2 regions of the Carnobacterium sp. 17-4 genome follow, and region 2 is predicted to be linked to the other one. Evidence: riboswitches for the same ligand, from Rfam matches in the RefSeq annotation. Region 2 holds a riboswitch; the other holds the start of a gene.
What was found. Region 2 has a riboswitch for thiamine pyrophosphate ahead of thiT (energy-coupled thiamine transporter ThiT). Riboswitches for the same ligand answer to the same signal wherever they lie in the genome.
Positions count from the first base shown of each region.

Region 1: it holds a riboswitch for thiamine pyrophosphate, as region 2 does, so the genes downstream of both, thiM (hydroxyethylthiazole kinase) here and thiT (energy-coupled thiamine transporter ThiT) in region 2, are expected to answer to the same signal.

Region 1 is NC_015391.1:14,210-24,393, reverse strand. It holds gene yycF (response regulator YycF) at 1-234, opposite strand, end outside; gene CAR_RS00115 (PTS sugar transporter subunit IIA) at 430-987, opposite strand; gene CAR_RS00110 (DUF948 domain-containing protein) at 1,322-1,777, shown strand; gene CAR_RS00105 (YtxH domain-containing protein) at 1,810-2,193, shown strand; gene thiE (thiamine phosphate synthase) at 2,325-2,960, opposite strand; gene thiD (bifunctional hydroxymethylpyrimidine kinase/phosphomethylpyrimidine kinase) at 2,950-3,771, opposite strand; gene thiM (hydroxyethylthiazole kinase) at 3,768-4,514, opposite strand; TPP riboswitch at 4,696-4,794, opposite strand; TPP riboswitch at 4,851-4,949, opposite strand; gene CAR_RS00085 (alpha-amylase) at 5,100-6,560, opposite strand; gene CAR_RS00080 (DUF378 domain-containing protein) at 6,759-6,974, shown strand; gene CAR_RS00075 (ZIP family metal transporter) at 7,084-7,899, opposite strand; tRNA gene CAR_RS00070 (tRNA-Lys) at 8,077-8,149, opposite strand; gene CAR_RS00065 (adenylosuccinate synthase) at 8,302-9,594, opposite strand; gene dnaB (replicative DNA helicase) at 9,780-10,184, opposite strand, start outside.
Region 2 is NC_015391.1:976,871-987,054, forward strand. It holds partial or broken gene CAR_RS13320 (ABC transporter permease/substrate binding protein) at 1-1,266, opposite strand, end outside; gene CAR_RS04785 (quaternary amine ABC transporter ATP-binding protein) at 1,259-2,455, opposite strand; gene CAR_RS04790 (HD domain-containing protein) at 2,905-3,570, shown strand; gene CAR_RS04795 (GNAT family N-acetyltransferase) at 3,623-4,123, shown strand; TPP riboswitch at 4,207-4,310, shown strand; gene thiT (energy-coupled thiamine transporter ThiT) at 4,385-4,948, shown strand; gene cls (cardiolipin synthase) at 5,104-6,555, shown strand; gene CAR_RS04810 (betaine/proline/choline family ABC transporter ATP-binding protein) at 6,715-7,899, shown strand; gene CAR_RS04815 (ABC transporter permease) at 7,914-8,549, shown strand; gene CAR_RS04820 (osmoprotectant ABC transporter substrate-binding protein) at 8,563-9,507, shown strand; gene CAR_RS04825 (ABC transporter permease) at 9,510-10,184, shown strand, end outside.

The DNA.
Region 1 (10,184 bases), 960 kb from region 2:
AACCATGATAATAGGCATATCATGATTTTTTCGGACTTCACGACAAACTTCTAACCCATCTTTTTTAGGAAGCATCAAGTCTAAAATGATAAGATCTGGCAATACTTCTTCTACTTTTTCTAAAGCTTCTTCTCCATCATATGCCGTAAACACTTCATATCCTTCTTTTGTTAAATTAAATTTAACGATATCTGAAATTGGTTTCTCATCATCAACTACTAATATTTTTTTCAAAATGAAACCTCCTTGGAATTTCTACTTTTTTATGACTGTTTTTTATATTAATGGTTTATTACTTTTCAATTAATTTGCTGTAAGAATGACAAACTATTCTACCTTTCATTATACCGAACATACGGTAAGAGTGCAAAAACAAAATCAAGAGCTATATATAGGCTCTTGATTTTGTTTAATTGATTAGCTATTTTTTTAATAGCCTTCAATAGTTAATGCAATTGTTTTTCCAGCTTGAGCTTCGACTTCATTATTTGGTTTGAATACGTAACGGTAATTTTCATTTTCTCCATTTATCACAATGACTGGTATAAACAAGCGACAACCGCGACTAAGAAGGTATTCCTGATCAAACTTTACCAACGGGTCTCCTTGTTTAACGGTCATACCTTTTTTTAAATGCGTTTCAAAACCTACTCCGTTTAAGGTTACCGTATCTAAACCAACATGTATGAGAACTTCTAATCCGTCATGTGTGCGAATTTCGAATGCATGAGATGCATCTGCGACTTGAAATAACTTTCCGCCAATAGGGGCACAAACTATACTAGAAGTCGGGATCATAGCAAAGCCTTCTCCTATCATTTTTTCAGAAAACACAAGATCTGGCACTTCTTCTATTGGTATTATACTGCCATCTGTTACAGCTACTAATGATGCCTTTTTCTTCTTTAGCAATTCGTTTTGTGCATCTTCTTTTAAAGATAAGTTCATTCCAATAAATCCTCCAATATCTAACTCTTTTTTATTCATCTATTGATTTTTCCCCATTATTTATTTTATCTTTAATTGTAACTGATTATAAATGCTTTGACCATCTTTTAAAAAAATCTATCTAAATTCAAATGTTATTTAATCTAAGAAGTAGTAAGGATTTTAGGTATGTATTATCTTTCAATACGTTAGCCCAATTTTACAATAATGCGATTTCATTTTATTTGGCTATTCCCCTTTTTAATGGTATTCTTATAGAAAATAAAAGTAAACTGATTACTTGTTGCTAAAATGAGTGGCTGTTTCCACCTATTTCTTATTAAGTTAAGCCAATTTTCAACTCTATCTTTAATGAAAGGAGCGTATAAGCTAAATGTCAATCGAATTTATCATAGCTATTGGTATCGTGGTTTTAGCCTTGGTTGCTTTAGTTATTTTTGGAATACTCATTGGTAAAAAGGTAGGGAGTTTAATGAAAGAAATTAGTTCAACTCAGACTACTGTTCAAGATCAAATAAATCATTTTACAAAAGAAAAAGATGCTATAACAACTAAAATAGACCATATGACCACTCGAGTAGATAGTATGACAAAAGATGTAGCTGTTAAACAATCTTATATTTCTGATTTTACTCAAACAACAGCTGATTTTGGAGAATCTATCAACGATTTAAAACAAAATAGCAATAAAGTCGCTTCCTATTTTCTTTCTAGTTCAAGGAGAAAAGTAACAGTTACTCCTCCTCGAATAACAAAAGTAGGAAAGACAGCCTTAAAGATGTACCAGACCAGAAAAAACAGAACAAAAAAACGTTTTTCATTTAACTAAACTAAATCATTTTAGAAAAGGGGAACTTTGTTATGGCTAATAATTTTACTAGAACTTTATTTGTAGGGGCTGCTGCTGCAGTTACTGCCTTATTACTCGCTCCTAAATCAGGAAAAGAATTACGACAAGATATCAAAACGCAAGCAAACGATTTGAAAGAACAAGCAATGGATCAAGTAAATAGTTTTGCTGATGAAGTAAAACAAAGTTACAAAGAAGTTGAAGAGGAAATCAGCTATACTGATCCTGAATTAGCTGCTACCATTGAAGATATTGAAACAGATTTAAATTTACACTCTGAACCACTTGATAATTCAGAATTTACAGGTTCTGTGGAAGTTCCTCCAACATCTGTAGTTGAAGACTTATCTAGTACTCCAGACTTATCTGTTGAAGATAGACGTGGACAATTATAGACGTAAAAAGAACTTAAAGTAAAAATTCTTAAAAACAACATTCCCGCTAATGAGCAATCATTAGCGGGAATGTTGTTTTTTTATTACTATTTAAATAATAGAGAAGCGGTAACTAGTATCCCATAAAACAATTAATTTATTTTTTTCGTTAGAAGGAGATTCTTAACCGTTTGCCCAATATCTTTACTATGACAGATAACTGAAATTACAGACACACCATCTGCTCCTGAGGAACGAACCTCACTAGCATTTTCTTCTGTAATTCCTCCTATACCAACGATTGGGAAGTTGCTACATTGTTTTCGCATAGCCTTTAAAAAATGCAATCCAGCAGGAGGTTTCGCATCTTTTTTAGATTGCGTTTTATAGATTGGTCCAATTCCCACATAATCTGCTCCACTAAGTATCGCCTGTTCCATTTCTCTAGAATTGTGTACAGAAACGCCTATTATTTTTCCTTTCGCTTGTTTACGAAATGTAGAAAGAGCTAGATCTTCTTGTCCAATATGGATACCATCAGCATCTAGTTTGAGTGCGAGTTCAACATCATCGTTGATGATAAAAGGCACTTGGTATGCTAGACACATTTTTTGGCAAGCACGGGCAAACTCTTCATAAACGCTACCTGTTAGTGCCCCTTCACCTTTTTCACGTAATTGGAAACATGTAATACCTGCTTCCAATGCTTCTTCAAGTATTTTCAAAGGATCTTTTGTGCAGTTCATTGTCCCCATAATAAAATAGACGCTCAATATATTATAATTCACTTACTTCTACCTCACAGATTCCTTGCTGACAATTATAAGCAAAGTGATTTGTTGGTCCATGTCCATGTCCATGTCCAATATGAAGAGGAGTAGCAATGGCTAAATGAATAAATTTTTTCGCCTCAATGATCGATTCCTTTATCGATAGTCCTTTTGCTATATTTGCTGTAAGTGCTGCTGAGAATGTACAGCCTGTCCCATGAGTATCTTTTGTTTGGATACGAGGGGTAGTTATCGAAAAAGAGTTCAGACGGGAATACACTCTGTCTGTTGCGTATTCTCCATCTAAATGTCCTCCTTTGATAACCACACATTCAACTCCCATTTGAAGAATCTCCTGTGCAGCTTTTTCGATATCTTCAACATTTTTAATTTGTCTACCTGTTAACAGTTCTGCCTCAGGGATATTTGGTGTGCAGATTGTTGTATAAGGAAAAAGTTTTTCTATTAACGTTTTTACTGCTACATCCTGTAAAAGACTTGCTCCACCTTTTGCGATCATTACAGGATCAACGATCAACGGAATATTTTGTTGTTGTATAATTTTAGCTACAACTTCAATAATTTCAGTTGAAAACAACATACCGGTTTTAATGGCTTTTATAGAGAAATCATCCAGCACAGTTTGTAATTGTTGCTGTACAAAACTTGATGGTACTTCAAAAATACCGTGGACTCCTAGTGTATTTTGGTCAGTTAATGCTGTAATAACTGTTGTCCCAAATACACCAAGTTCTTGAAATGTTTTTAAATCTGCTTGAATTCCAGCACCACCACCTGAATCTGATCCAGCAACTGTTAATGCAATCATCTCTCAACCTCCGCTAACTCTTGTAATCTGTTCATAAATTGCAAGGCAAAATCCCCTACTTTATTTGTACTTTGTTCAGCAGCTTGTTTGTAGTCTTTTAGCGTTGTTACTAAATTCTGCAGTTGATTTGTTGCACCTCCACTAGCAAGAGACGCTGCACAGATAGCACTTAATAAACACCCTGTACCTGTAATATGTGTTGCTATTTCTTTGCCTCCTGAAACGTATAATCCCTCATGTCCATTTGTTATAAAATCTGATTTACCTGTTACAATAACCAAACACCTATATTGCAAAGCAATTCGTTTTGCTACTAGAGCAATATCTATTTCACCTGTGCCACTATCTACACCTTTTGATTGCCAAACCTCTCCCGCAATTGCTGCTAATTCTCCTGCATTACACCGAATCAAATTAAATTGAATATTCTTTAAAAGTAGCTGAACCAATTGTTTTCGATAACTTGTAGAACCAACGCCTACAGGATCCAACACAATAGGAATGGATAATTCATTGGCTTTTCCCCCAGCTAGCAACATAGCTTCTGCTGTACGGTCATTCACAGTACCAATATTAATAAGTAAAGCTTGAGCAATCGACACTATTTCAGTTACCTCGTTCACTTCATCAGCCATAATAGGTGAAGCACCGACTGCAAGTAAACCATTCGCCGTAAAATTAGCGACCACATAGTTTGTCATGCAATGCACTAAAGGAGCTGTCTTTTTTATTTGTGATAACATTTTTCATTCCTCTTTCTCTTGTTCTTTGTCTACCATCTGAATAATTGAATTCTTAATTTTATTTAGTCCTAACATTCTGTTTGTCATTTCATTTCAACAAAATATGACTCTCAGACCTCCTTTATTTTGGATGTACGCAAAAAGGCCTCTACAAAAATTGTAGAGACTAAAAAAGTGTATAAGAAAACCACTAATCGCTCCCTACGTCAGTATTAACTAACAGGTTCTAAGGGTCAGGTTTTAACCTTCTCAACACACGTGTGTCCCCCCGCAATTAAAAGTTTTACAAAAGAAAAGCTCCCCATAAAAATGGAGAGCTAGTACGTATAATTTAATACATATGTACATAGTGCTCCCTACGTCAGTGTTAACTAACAGGTTCTAAGGGTCAGGTTTTAACCTTCTCAACACACATGTGTCCCCCTGCAAAACATTTAATTACTTATAAGCTTACTATAGACAAACTACTTAATCAATCCTCTTAAGTAATCAGAAAATAAGAATACAAAAAGCTTAACTAATGAATAGACTGAAACGCTCTATTCATTAGTTAAGCAACAGCTAGATCTTTTTCTTTTGGTTCAATTATTCTTTTCTATTAACCCATACAGATATGGATCCAGCTTCTACAAGAAAATGACCATTTCCTTCTTCATCAATAGTTACTGTCTCCGCACAATTGCCTAAATAATCTTCATAAACAAATCCCACTTTTTCTTTTCCTACAAACATATCTTTATAACCAGCATCACTATTTGAAATGACTATAGAACATCCTATGGGGTACTCTTCATTTCCTGAACGCGTCCAACCAATGCAATTATGATGGTCAAAATAATCCGTTTGCTCTCCATATGCATAGTGTTTTTTTACATAAAGTAATTTATCAATCACTTCACGATGCGGCTCAATAGGATTTTCTCCCTTTATACCATAGTAATCACCATAAAAGAGTACAGGATATCCTTCTTTCCTTAATAAGATGACTCCATAAGCTATAGGTTTAAACCAAGGTTCAACAAATGATTCAAGTGATTGATTTGGCTGTGAATCATGATTGTCTACAAATGTTACAGCTTGCATTGGATTGTTTTTAATTAATGTTTGATCAAATAAATGTGTTAAATCAAAGTTTTGACCCATTTTCGAAGCTTTTTCTAATTGATGGTGTAATCCTACATCAAATAAATCCAACTTGTAATCTTGACTATCTAAATAACTATTCAAATTTGTATAATTTTGGTCCCAATATTCTCCTACTATAAAAAACTGTCTGCCAAAGTTAGCTTCTATACTTTCACGAAGTTCATAAATAAATTTCTCATTTATATGTTTAACAGCATCTAACCTAAATCCATCCACTCCAGTTTCTTCAATAAACCAGTTAGCCCATTTTTTTGTTTCTTCAACGACTTCAGGATGACTATAATCAATATCAGCAAACATCAAGTAATCGTAGTTTCCGTATTCATTATCTACCGTCTCATCATCTGCCCAACCTTTATGTTGACCTTCAATACGGTAAATAGCTTTTTTTTCATTTTCTTGATTGTAATCTGTTCCAGAAAAATGATACCAGTGCCAGTGAAAATCAGAATACTTTCCTTTTCTGCCTGGGAACGTAAACTCTGTCCATCCTTCAATTTCATAAGCTTCACTAATCTTTTGATTACGATCATCCGGGTTCACTTCAACTGCTTTAAATCGTTCAGTTCCATCTGCACCTGCTTTATGATTTAAAACGATATCTGCATAGACTTGTATCTCGTATTTATGTAATTCTTCAATAGCTGCAATTAGTTCTTCCTTGGTGCCATATTTAGTACGTACAGTGCCTTTTTGATCAAATTCCCCTAAATCATACAAATCATAAATACCATATCCGTTATCATTTTTATCCATACCTTTAAAGCAAGGTGGGATCCATACACTTGTTACACCTATTTCATGTAGGTGTTTTGCATCTTCTTTTAACCGTTTCCAATGTTTCCCATCATTTTCTACGTACCATTCGAAATACTGCATCATCAGTCCATTTTTATACATGGTCTTCATCCTTTCGATCACTAATCCGTTATTTACCCACTTATTTAATCTCTTGCCTTTTCAAAATTATACTTTAGTAATTTTACCATTTTTCCATCAAAAAGAATAATAACAAGAATTTCTTTTTCAAGTCACATTAATCGACAATTAATTCTAAACCAAGTATAGTTACTTTATCAAATAAAGGAGGTTATCTAGATGAAAGCATTGGATAGTATTGCGTTAGCACTACTAATTGTTGGCGGTTTAAACTGGCTATTGGTTGGACTATTTGAATTTGATCTCGTTGCTACAATTTTTGGCGGACAAACATCATTGTTATCTAAAATTGTTTATATCATCGTTGGTTTATGTGCATTGTATTCCTTAAAATTCTTCCCTTTATTAACTTCAAACCACAAAGATAGACACTAAAATTATTTATAAAAACTAAATATCGTATAAAAAAAAGGGACTCAACATTAACTTGTTGAGTCCCTTTTCTATTTTAATTGGTCAACTAAGTAAACAGATTTTACATTTTCTACCCAAGAGCTACATCTAAAATCATCATGATTGTAAAACCAATCATCAACCACATTGATGCTAAATCTTTATTGCCATTTTCTTGGGAACCAGGTATAACTTCCTCTGCAACAACAAAAATCATAGCTCCAGCAGCAAAGCTTAGTGCATATGGAAGTAACGGTTCCATGACTGTAACAGCTAATACACCTAGAATAGCTGCCAGTGGTTCTACAGCTCCGGAAAGTTGTCCATAGTAAAAACTTTTGGCTCTGGACATACCATCACGTCTTAATGGCATAGAAACAGCTGTTCCTTCTGGAAAATTTTGAATACCCATACCAATAGCTAAAGCAACTGCACCTGCGATAGAAGCTTCGGGATTACCTGCTGCAACTGAACCAAATGCGACCCCTACTGCTAATCCTTCTGGTATATTGTGCATTGTAATGGCTAAAACTAATAAAGTACTTCGTTTTCTCTTTTGAGGATTAACCCCTTCAGCTTCTGATGGAGGCATATTTGGGTTTAAATGGGGCAATAAATTATCCGCACTCCATAAAAAGAGGCCTCCTAACATAAAACCAATAGCTGCAGGCACCCATGCCGGAAGTGGACCACTTTCAGCCATGGAAATAGCAGGTGATAAAAGTGACCAAAAACTTGCTGCAATCATTACTCCTCCAGCAAAACCTAGCATGCCATCCATTAACTTTTGATTCACATTTTTAGTAGAAAATACTAAAGCAGCTCCTAACGCTGTCATTCCCCATGTAAAAAGCGATGCAATTATCGTTTGTACTATAGGACTTAAAGAACTAAAAAACTCAACCACTTACTTCACTCCTTATATATAATCCTAACTATTTATTCTTATTCAGTATAAATCTCTTTTCATTTTTCTACAAATAGTTCAACGCAGATATATTTAGAAAATAAAAAAGAGACGCAATAAACGTTTTCGAAATGCTTTCGCACCAACGTTTATTCGTCTCGTGGGTTTGGCACCCAATGGGATGTGGGGGATTCGAACCCTCGACCCGCTGATTAAGAGTCAGCTGCTCTACCAACTGAGCTAACAACCCATTTTTTACCTTTTTTCTTACAAAATATAGTTTAACACATTTTATTGTTTTTATGTAAAAAAAATAGCCGAAAAAGATCCTTTTTCTAACTTTTATTAAATAAAAAAGATTAACCAAACAAAAAAGCTTTTGCTTGGTTAATCTATAATTTATTATACTTGTGCCCAAACACTTTCTAAGATGTTTGTTTGGTCGCGGTCAGGTCCAACTGAGAACGTTGAAATACGAACACCTACTAATTCAGAAATACGATGTACATAATTTCTTGCATTTTCAGGAAGCTCTGCTAAAGTACGACATTTGGTAATATCTTCACTCCAACCTGGTAATTCTTCGTAGATTGGCGTACATTCAGCTAACTCTTTTAAACTTGCTGGATAATGTAAAATTTCTTCTCCATTGCGTTCATAAGCTGTACAGATCTTAACCGTCTCTAAACCACTTAAAACATCAATTGAGTTTAAAGAAAGATTAGTGATTCCAGATACTCGTTTTGAATGACGCATCACTACAGTATCAAACCAACCAATACGACGTGGACGTCCAGTAGTTGTACCATATTCACGACCAACATCACGGATACGTTGTCCTACTTCGTCAAATAATTCTGTTGGGAACGGACCGTCTCCAACACGTGAAGTGTAGGCTTTACATACGCCAACTACTTTATCAATTTTTGAAGGACCAACACCACTACCGATAGTTACTCCACCAGCTACTGGATTAGAAGAAGTAACGAATGGATACGTCCCTTGATCAATATCCAACATAACCCCTTGAGCTCCCTCAAATAAGACACGTTTACCATCATCTAAAGCATCATTTAATACTACTGATGTATCACAAACATACTGTTTAAGTTCTTGGCCATATTGATAATACTCTTCGAAAACATCTTCAAAGTCAATTGCAGTAGAATCATACATTTTTACAAAACTACGATTTTTTTCTTCCAAATTAATGCGTAAGCGTTCTTCAAAAATTTCTTTATCTAGTAAATCAGCAATTCGGATACCAATACGAGCCGCTTTATCCATATATGCTGGTCCAATTCCTTTGATCGTTGTTCCAAGTTTTTGATCGCCTTTAGAATCTTCTTGTAATTGATCTAATTGAATATGGTAAGGCAGGATAACATGAGCACGATCAGAAATACGTAGATTCTCTGTTGTTATTCCTTTGTCATGTAAATAAGCTAACTCTTTAATAAGTGCTTTAGGGTTTACAACAACACCATTTCCAATAACACTGATTTTATCTTTAGAGAAAATTCCTGATGGGATTAAATGCAATTTGTAAGTTTCACCATCAAATTGAATAGTGTGTCCGGCATTGTCACCACCTTGATAACGTGCAATGACTTCCGCGTTTTCACTTAGAAAGTCCGTAATTTTACCTTTTCCTTCATCGCCCCATTGTGTACCAACGACTACTACTGAAGACATATGAACACCTCATTAATTTTTTTTTACCCAAATACTTATTAATTTTAGCAGTAAATGATGATTGTTTCAACAAAAAACGAATATTTAATTTTATTTTAACTAAAAAAACCGAAATAAACGAACATTAATTTTTTATTTCTTAAAAAAAAAGACAAAATGCGAACATTATTTCGCATGAGTCTTTTTTAGCGTTGTGCCATATCATCTGGATAATAACTTAATGAAGAAAACTTATTGTACTCTTTTATAAATAAAAGTTTAACTGTACCCCTGGCACCACTTCTGTTTTTTTCGATAATGACTTCTATCACATTGTCTTCACCGGCTGATCCATGATCGTCGTCATCTTCTCCCTCTTCGCGATCATAATAGTCATCACGGTATAAGAAGGCTACGATATCAGCATCTTGTTCGATTGATCCAGATTCACGAATATCACTTAAAACTGGACGTTTATCTTGCCGTTGTTCCACACCACGCGATAATTGGGACAACGCTATAACCGGAACTTTTAATTCTTTTGCTAATTTTTTTAACTGACGAGAAATTTCAGAGACTTCTTGTTGTCTACTTTCACGTCCAGTACCTTC
Region 2 (10,184 bases):
CCTTCTAAGTTTGGTCCTAAATCAACCATTTGGTCGCCATATTCTTCAAATTGAGAACCATGAGTAGCTGGTAACCATGCAGCTACCATAGCGTCAGCGTCTCCGCTAGCTACGGCTTGCCACATTACAGCGTTATCTAATGGTGTTAGTTTTACATCATACCCTAAGTCTTCCAATACTTTACCAATAACGTTAGTAGAAGCAACTTCAGTATCCCATTCAACATAAGATAATTCAATTTCTTGTCCTTTACCAACAGTTGCTGATTCATCCTCAGTTGATGACTTTTCAGTTGAACAACCTGCTGCAACTAATGATAACCCCAAACCAGCTGTAAGACCTAAATGTTTCCAATTAATTTTTTCATATTAAATTTATATCCCCTTTTTTGTAAACTAATTTTTTTTTGATTTGTTATTTTTATTTTTTATTTAATTTTTGCGTTAAGCGGTCAATAATAATCGCTAAGACAACTAAACCTAAACCAGATACGAAACCTGTTCCAATTTGTGCACGTTGTAGTGAAGAAAGAACTTCTCTACCAAGACCTGGAGCTCCAATCATTGAAGCAATAACTACCATAGATAAAGCCAACATAACAGTTTGGTTGATACCAGCCATAATTGTTGATTTTGCTAAAGGCAATTCTACTTTAAATAATTTTTGAGCACCTGTGCTACCAAATGATTCAGCAGCTTCAACTAATTCGTGTGAAACTTGTCTGATTCCAAGGTTAGTAAAGCGAACAGTAGGTGGGATGGCAAAAATTAAAGAGGCGAATACCCCCGGAACCATACCAATACCAAAGAAAGCAACTGCGGGAATCAAGTAAACAAAGGCTGGCATTGTTTGCATGAAATCAAGAACAGGAGTAATAATGGCATTTGCAATTTTACTTTTAGCCATTAAAATTCCGAATGGAACCCCGATGATAACAGATAATAAACTTGCAACCAGAACCAAAGTCAGAGTGTTCATTAAGTCTTCCCAAAGACCTTGATTATAGGTAAACCAAAGACCAATTATTGTAAATGTAGCCAATCCGATTTTTTTCTTTGAAGCAATAAAAGCAATCAAAGCAATAATCAAAATAAACAAAATTGGCGGAACAAGTAATAACGTATTTGTCACAAATTCCATAACGATTTCTGAATATTTTTGAATAGGGTCAAACAAAAACGCAAAAGTTTGAGTTACCCAACTTGTAAAGTTTTCTACAGCATCAGCTACTGGTAATTCTGGAATGATATCTAATATACTAGACATTTTCAAGCACCTCACTCTCTCCTGCAAGGGCAGCTATTACAGCGCCTCTGACAATTATACCAACTAACTTACCATCATCTACAACTGCTACGGGAGTAGTTGCATCATGAATAACTGAAAAGATATCGTTCATGGAAGTTGTTCTAGTAACAGTTGGGATGTCTTTTTTCAGGATGTTTTCAATTGTTGTAATATTATTCTTACGAGCATCTGAAGCATCTTCTGCCGTGATATAACCTAGAAGGTTACGTTGGCTATCTACTACTAGGATGCTGGATATTCCCTCACTACGCATTTGCTCAAGTGCAAAACGCGGACCATGATTTTTTATATTCAATGTTTCAGGACGTTGCATAATATTTTCAGCTGTTAATACTTTAGAACGATCAACGTCTTCAACAAATTTTTCAACGTAATCATTAGCTGGGTTAGTTAATATTTCTTCAGGAGAACCGATTTGTACGATTGATCCATCTTTCATTAAGGCAATTTTATCACCGATTCTTAAAGCTTCGTTTAGATCATGAGTAATAAAAATAATCGTCTTTTTCACTTTAGATTGAAGTTCGATTAATTCATCTTGCATTTCACGACGAATCAATGGGTCTAATGCTGAGAAAGCTTCGTCCATTAATAAGATTTCAGGATCATTCGCTAAAGCACGTGCTAATCCTACACGTTGTTGCATTCCGCCAGATAGTTGATTAGGGTATTGATCTTTATATTCACCTAAACCTGCATTATCTAGAGCTTTTTGAGCTTTTTGCTGTCTTTCAGCTTTGTCAACACCTTGGATTTCTAGGCCATACTCTGTATTTTCTAGAATTGTCCGGTGAGGAAAGAGACCAAAGTTTTGGAAAACCATACTTAGTTTTTCTCTTCTGACTTGACGTAAAGCTTTTTTATCCATTTTAGAGAGATTCTCATCATCTATATAGATATCTCCTTTTGTAGGATCGATTAAACGATTAAACATTCGAACAAGAGTTGATTTTCCACTACCAGATAATCCCATAATAACAAAAATTTCACCTTCTTCAACAGTGAAACTAACGTTATTAACCCCAACAGTGGCCCCCGTTTCTTTTAAAATTTCTTGCTTAGATTTTTGTTCTTTCAACATTTCTAAGGCTTGTGTTGTTTTTTTACCAAAAACTTTCGATACATTTTCAACAGTTATTTTTGACAAAATAACATCTCCTTTCCCTTTTTAGGTATGAATCTCAAACTAATAAATCAAAATTGATGTAAAAGAGGATCCAAACATAAATTGACTAGCTAACCACTGTCCATAGTAGTTTTATCTAAAACCCCTTTTACAAAAAAACAACGACAACTATTCATAAAAAAAATAGTTTCAAATGGAACACAATGAGTAGTGTAACATGAATGAAAACAAATGAAAAACCAAAGCATTTTCAAAAATAAGCTTTAGTGCCTTTGTTTTGCCTATATAACAGACCTTAGAGCATGAATAAAAAAAATGAAAAAACTTTTTTTTTGGCTATTTTTTGTTCGTTTATTTGAAAAAAGTCCGATAAAGAATAACATTACAATGGACATATAACTTGTGATTTTTAAGTGAGATTGATAAACTTATTTTAAGTACTTTGATGACCCAAAAGAGGTGGACGATGGATGTTAACGCAATTGCAAAAAAACATAATAAATGAGACAGAAGAATATGTCTACCAACTTTTAAAAGATGATGCTAGCGGTCATGATTGGTGGCATATTGACCGTGTTCGAAATCTAACTAAAAGTATAGCGCAAAAGGAAAAAGGAAATATTGATCTTTTTGTTTGTGAAATGGCAGCTCTCTTACATGACGTAGCAGACGGCAAGTTAAATAAGACAGAAGCTGAAGGAGAAAATAAGGTTAGAGTATGGCTTTCTAGATTTTCACTAATCGAACCAGAAATCGAACAGATAATGGGAATTATTCTTCATATGTCTTATAAGGGCGGAACAAATAAAGTGGTACTATCTTCTATAGAAGGACAAATTGTTCAAGACGCAGATCGATTGGATGCATTGGGCGCAATTGGAATTGCACGAACTATGGCTTACTCGGGCTCAAAAAATCGCTTAATCCATGATCCAGCGAAAAAACCACGAAATCAGCTTACAATTGAAGACTATCGTTCTGGAGAAGATACAGCAATTATGCATTTTTATGAAAAATTATTAAAATTAAAAAATAAGATGAATACGAGTATTGGAAAAGAAATGGCTAAAAAAAGACATGCTTACATGGAAGCATACTTAGAAGAGTTTTACGCTGAGTGGGATGGTAAAAAATAAGCTATACGTTGAAAATCAATGGGATTTGAAATAAAAGTATAGGAGGTTTGTTATGGGTGATATGAAAAGTCTAATTTTAAGAGAAGCAACGGTAAGCGATAATTTTATAATAGAAGACTATACAATAGAAGAAACACCATATACAGTGAAACCTATGGATGGTATGACAGAAAGTTTACATGAAAGTGAAAAACATCCGATTCTAGTGTTAGAAGGGAATAAAATGGTGGCTTTTTTTATCCTTCAAACTGGAGACACTATTCTAAATTACGTTTCAAATCCTCATGCGATTTTATTAAAAGCCCATTCGGTTGATAAGCAGTATCTAAAACAAGGATATGGAAAAGCTTCATTAGAAAAACTACCTAGGTTTATTAACGAACATTTTCCTTCTATTACTGAAATTATTTTGTTGATTGATTACGATAACATTAGTGGACAAATGATGTATATAAAATCTGGATTTAAAGATACTAGAAATAAAGTGAAAGAGTTGGATGGCTATAAATTTGTTTACTCAAAAAAACTGACAAATGAAATGAGTTCGAATTAGGGTAAAAGATCTTATAAATGCTTCATTGACAACTCCTAACAATCATCGTAAAATAGATATTGTAAGAAAAAATTAAATGAACAACCATCACAAAGGGGTGCTGTAAAAAGCTGAGACTGAATCAAGTGATTCTAACCCTTGGAACCTGTTCGTTAGTACGAGCGTAGGGATTGTGACGGGGACGAAATGTTATTTATAATGATAATTCGAGCTCCTCCTTTGATGTGTGGCACTGTTCAGCACAATAGGAGGAGTTTTTTTTTGAGAAATGATCGATTACGAGTTTGGATAGAAGGTACAATATTTGCGGCTTTAGCGATTGTATTGTCCCTGATTCCAACAAATATTGGGACAGGTTTTACTATTTCTTTAGGTATGATTCCATTGACCTTGTTTGCATTTAGACGTGGTTTTGCGGCAGGAACTGCAGCAGGTTTTCTTTGGGGGATACTTCATTTTTTAATAGGAAATGCTAGCATCTTACATCCATTACAAGGATTTATAGAATATTTTGTTGCTTTTGCATTTGTTGGTTTTGCGGGTGTAGTTAGGAAACCTTTACAACTTGCTTTTAAAGAAAATAATCAATTCAAGCAATATCAATTTATTTTAATTGGAACGATTATTGGTACAGTGGCCCGTTTCTTTTGGCACTTTATTGCAGGTTATTATTTCTGGGGAAGCTATGCTCCAAAAGGTATGAATCCCATTTGGTACTCGTTTATTGCGAATGGTGGTAGTGCTTTAGCAACGGGAATAGCTACTAGTGTAGTATTATTCATCATGGCCAAAACGACGCCAACTTTATTTTTACCAAAAAAATAAAGGTTGCTTTACTTTAGTAAGTCTATAGATAAAGAGAGTGGATAATTATTCCAGTCTCTTTTTTTTGATATTTTTTTATACAGATAGTTTCTAGTAGCTAAAAGAAAACGGAAGTAGTAAGATTAGACAATAATAAGGTGGAGAGGAATAATTGAATGAACATTATAATATACATAATTTTAGGGCTCTACTTTCTAAATGTTTTACTTTCTATCATAACAGTATTTCGTGAAAAACGTGATATTGCAGCTACTTGGGCTTGGTTACTTGTGCTTATTCTTTTACCAGGTATAGGTTTTATTTTTTATTTATTTATCGGGAAAAAATTGACCCGTGAAAAAATATTTGATATTAATTCGCAAGAAAATATAGGGATGCCAGAGCTTGTGCAAGCCCAGAAAGAAATGCTAGCTGATGATGAAGAATTATTATCTGGAAAACAAGCTACTGAAAATGCAAAAGAAATGGCTAGTTTGTTTTTAGAAAGTGATGAATCTATTTTAACAAAAGGAAACAAGATTGAGTTATTTACTGATGGAGCAAAAAAATTTGATTCATTAATTGAAGATATTTCTAAAGCAGAACACCATATTCATATGGTTTATTACATTATTCATAATGATAAAATTGGAAAACGAGTTCTTGAAGCATTAGAAGAACGCGCAGCTGCAGGAGTAGAAGTTCTTGTCATCTATGATGCATTAGGATCTAGATCTTTAAGACCCAAATTTTTTAAAAACTTGAAAAAATTAGGTGGAAAAGCTGAACCATTTTTTGGATCTAAGCTACCAATTATTAATCTACGGTTTAACTATCGGAATCACCGTAAAATTGTAATAATTGACGGAAAAATTGGTTATACCGGTGGTTTCAATGTAGGTGACGAATACTTAGGCGAATATAAGAAATTTGGCTACTGGAGAGATACTCACTTGAAGATCCAAGGAAATGCAGTGTTAGCTTTACAAACTCGCTTTTTGATGGACTGGAATGCAGCTGTTTCAAAACATAAATTGGAATACGAAGAAAATTATTTTCCATTGATTGATAAAAAAGGACACACAAATGTTCAAGTGGTATCTAGTGGTCCTGATTCAGATCTTGAACAAATAAAAAAAGGCTACATCAAGATGATTAGTATGGCTAAAGAGTCAGTTTTCATACAAACACCGTATTTTGTTCCAGATGATTCAGTGTTAGAATCTATCCAAATTGCCGTTATGTCTGGGATTGACGTAAAAATTATGATACCGAATAAACCAGATCATCCCTTTATCTATCGTGCAACAATGTACTACGCAGAAGAGATGGTGGATGCTGGAGCAGAAGTGTACATCTATGATAATGGGTTTCTGCATGCAAAAACTGTTGTTGTTGATGGAGATATTTGTTCAATTGGTACAGCCAATTTTGATATCCGAAGCTTTAAATTAAATTTTGAAGTGAATGTCTTTATTTACGATGATAAAATTGCAAAGCAACAGCAACAATTGTTCTACGATGATATGAAAAAAAGTTATTTGTTAACTAAAGAAATCTTAGACAATCAATCTAAATGGTTAAAATTCAAACAAATTTTTTCACGGTTATTTTCTCCAATTTTATAAGCAATGAAAGAACAAGGTTGAAACAAGTTTTTTGTTTCAACCTTGTTCTTTTATGAGAGGGTTTTAATTAGAAGGCATCAAATTTGATAAGGTGAAGCTTCTTTGAGATAATAAATGGGAGTATGGTAAAAAAACGAAACTATATAAGAGGTGAATGTAGTGATAGAATTTAAAAATGTTTCCAAAGTCTACAAAGGTGGGAAAAAAGCTGTTGACAATATTAACCTCACATTTAATGATGGAGAGTTTATTGTATTTATTGGTACGAGTGGAAGTGGGAAAACAACTTCTATGCGTATGATCAATCGCATGATTGAACCAACATCAGGTCAGATTTTAATTAACGGGGAAGATATTATGAAGAAAGATCCTGTTCAGTTAAGACGTAAAATTGGCTATGTTATCCAACAAATTGGCTTAATGCCACATATGACTATATATGACAATATCGTAATGGTTCCTAAATTATTAAAATGGTCCGAAGATAAGCAGAGAGAATCTGCAGAACGATTGTTGGAGAAGGTAGATTTACCAAAAGAATTTTTGTCACGTTACCCAGCTGAACTTTCTGGTGGACAACAACAAAGAATTGGAGTTATTCGTGCTTTAGCTGCTGATCAAGATGTGATATTGATGGACGAACCATTTGGGGCATTAGACCCTATTACTAGAGATGCCTTACAAGAATTAGTTAAAGAGTTGCAAGTGGAATTGGGAAAAACTTTTATTTTTGTTACTCATGATATGGATGAAGCTTTAAAATTAGCTGATCGCATTGTTATCATGCAAAAAGGACGTGTAGTGCAATTTGATACGCCAGACAATATATTAGCTGAACCGGCTAATCAATTTGTTGAAGACTTTATCGGTGAAGACCGCTTAATTCAAGCTAGACCAAATATTCAAACAGTAGATCAAGTTATGATAAAAAATCCGATTTCAGTAACTCCTGGAAAATCTATTTCAGAAGCTATACGTTTAATGAGAGACAAACGTGTGGATTCGTTATTTGTTACGGATGATTCAGGTGTGTTAAAAGGGTATGTAGATATCGAGAAAATTGACCGTAACCGCAAACGTGCTACAAGTGTTGGAGATATTATGATAGACAAAGTTTATTTTGTTCGAGAAGGTACACTTTTAAGAGACACTGTTCAAAGAATTCTAAAGCGTGGCTTTAAAAATATTCCAGTTGTGGATAATAAAGGCCGTTTAATTGGTCTTGTTACTCGTGCTTCGTTAGTAGATGTGGTCTACGATACAATATGGGGTGAAGAACAAGAAGAAGAGCTGACATCCAGCAGTGTTTTTGAAACAACCATTCCTAAAGAAAGTAATGAATAGAGGAGGAAAAGACTATGGCTGAATTTTTTGCAACAAATGGCTCTGATTTACTCCTGAAAACATGGGAACATTTTTATATCTCAGCAATTGCATTGGCATTAGGTGTTATTGTAGCTGTCCCTTTGGGAGTTTTATTAACACGATTTGAGAAAAGTGCTAAATTTATTATTGGTTTAGCTACTATTTTACAAACAGTTCCTTCATTAGCGTTACTAGCTTTAATGATTCCTTTATTTGGAATTGGCAAGGTCCCTGCGATTGTGGCATTATTTATCTATTCTTTGTTGCCTATTTTGAGAAATACTTATATAGGAATGAATGGAGTAGATGTTAACTTAAGAGATGCAGGAAAAGGAATGGGAATGACAAGCGTACAATTGATTCGTAATGTGGAGTTGCCTCAGGCTGCACCAGTTATTATGGCGGGAATTCGATTGTCCGGTGTTTACGTTATATCATGGGCTGCTTTAGCTTCATACATTGGAGCAGGTGGATTAGGTGATTTTATCTTTAACGGATTAAATCTTTTTATTCCTAGTTTGATTATTGGTGGGACTATACCTGTGACTATTCTTGCATTGTTAACAGATTATGCACTAGGAAAACTAGAGAAAAAAGTAACGCCTAGAGTTATACAAGGTATTGAATAGGAGGGCTTCAACTATGAAGAAAATTCAAAAAATTGCTGCCCTTTTTTTAGCAGCACTATTATTAAGCAGTTGTTCGTTGCCTGGTCTAGGCAGCGGGTTTAATGAAGAAGGTATCACCATCACAGGTGGTTCAACTACAGAGCAACAAATTGTTGGCTATATTGTTGAAGGCATGGTTGAGCATTACATTGATATAGATGCTCAAATTGTTAATAATCTGGGTTCATCTTCTCTAAATCATCAAGCATTGATTGGTGGAGATGCGAACGTTGCGGCAATAAAATATACTGGAACTTCGTTAACGGGTGAGTTAGGGCAAGATCCGATTACGGATCCTGAGGTAGCCTTGGATTTAGTTGTAGAGGGATTTGCAGCTGAGTTTGATCAAAAATGGTTTCCAACATATGGATTTGCTAATACGTATGCCTTTATGGTGACACAAGAACTGGCAGATCAATATGACTTAGTTACGATTAGTGATTTAGAGGACATTGCTGGCGAACTTAATGCAGGAGTGGATACCTCTTGGATCCAACGTGTAGGAGATGGTTATGATGCGTTTCTAGACACTTATGGTTTTGATTTTAACCGTGTATATCCTATGCAAATCGGTTTAGTTTATAATGCATTACAAGCTGGTGAAATGGATGTTGTACTGGGCTATTCGACAGATGGTCGTATTAAAAGTTATGACTTAGTGGTATTGGAAGATGACAAACGACTATTCCCACCGTATGACGCAAGTCCGGTTGCAACTTTTGAAGTTTTAGAAGCTTATCCTGAATTGAATGAAGTATTAACGAAGTTGAAAAATACAATATCGGATGAAAAAATGCAAGAATTAAACTATATTTCAGACAATAATTTAATTGAACCTAAAGTTGTAGCAGATAATTTCTTGAAAGAAAATAATTACTTTGAATCAGTTGAAGTAAACGAAGAAGGAGACGAACAGTAATGATGGCAGACATGAATTTATGGGAACAATTACTTTATTACTTCTCAGAAAATGGCCTTTACATTTGGAGTCAATTTTTTCGTCACTTCTTAATTTCAATTTATGGGGTGTTATTTGCAGCAATTGTAGGGATCCCTCTTGGTTTTTGGATTTCCCGACATGGAAAGTTAGCTGATTGGGTTATAGGAGCCGCTAATGTGATCCAAACGATTCCTTCTTTAGCTATGTTGTCTATTTTAATGTTAGGATTGGGACTAGGTGTGAATACCGTTGTTTCTACAGTATTTTTGTACTCTCTATTGCCGATTATTAAAAATACTTACGCTGGAGTTCAAAGCGTAGACAAAAATATTTTAGATTCTGGTAAAGGAATGGGCATGACAAGATGGCAACTGACTTATATGATTGAACTTCCATTGGCTTTATCGATTATTATGGCAGGAATTCGTAATGCTATGGTAGTGGGTATTGGAGTAACTGCAATCGGAACCTTTATAGGAGCCGGTGGTTTAGGGGATATCATCACTAGAGGAGTAAACGTGACCGATGGTGGAGCCATTATCCTTGCGGGTGCTATTCCTACTGCTTTTATGGCAATCATTAGTGACTTACTCTTAGGGTGGATTGAGAAGAAATTAGATCCAACAAAAGGAAAAAATTATTATCGTAATAATCAA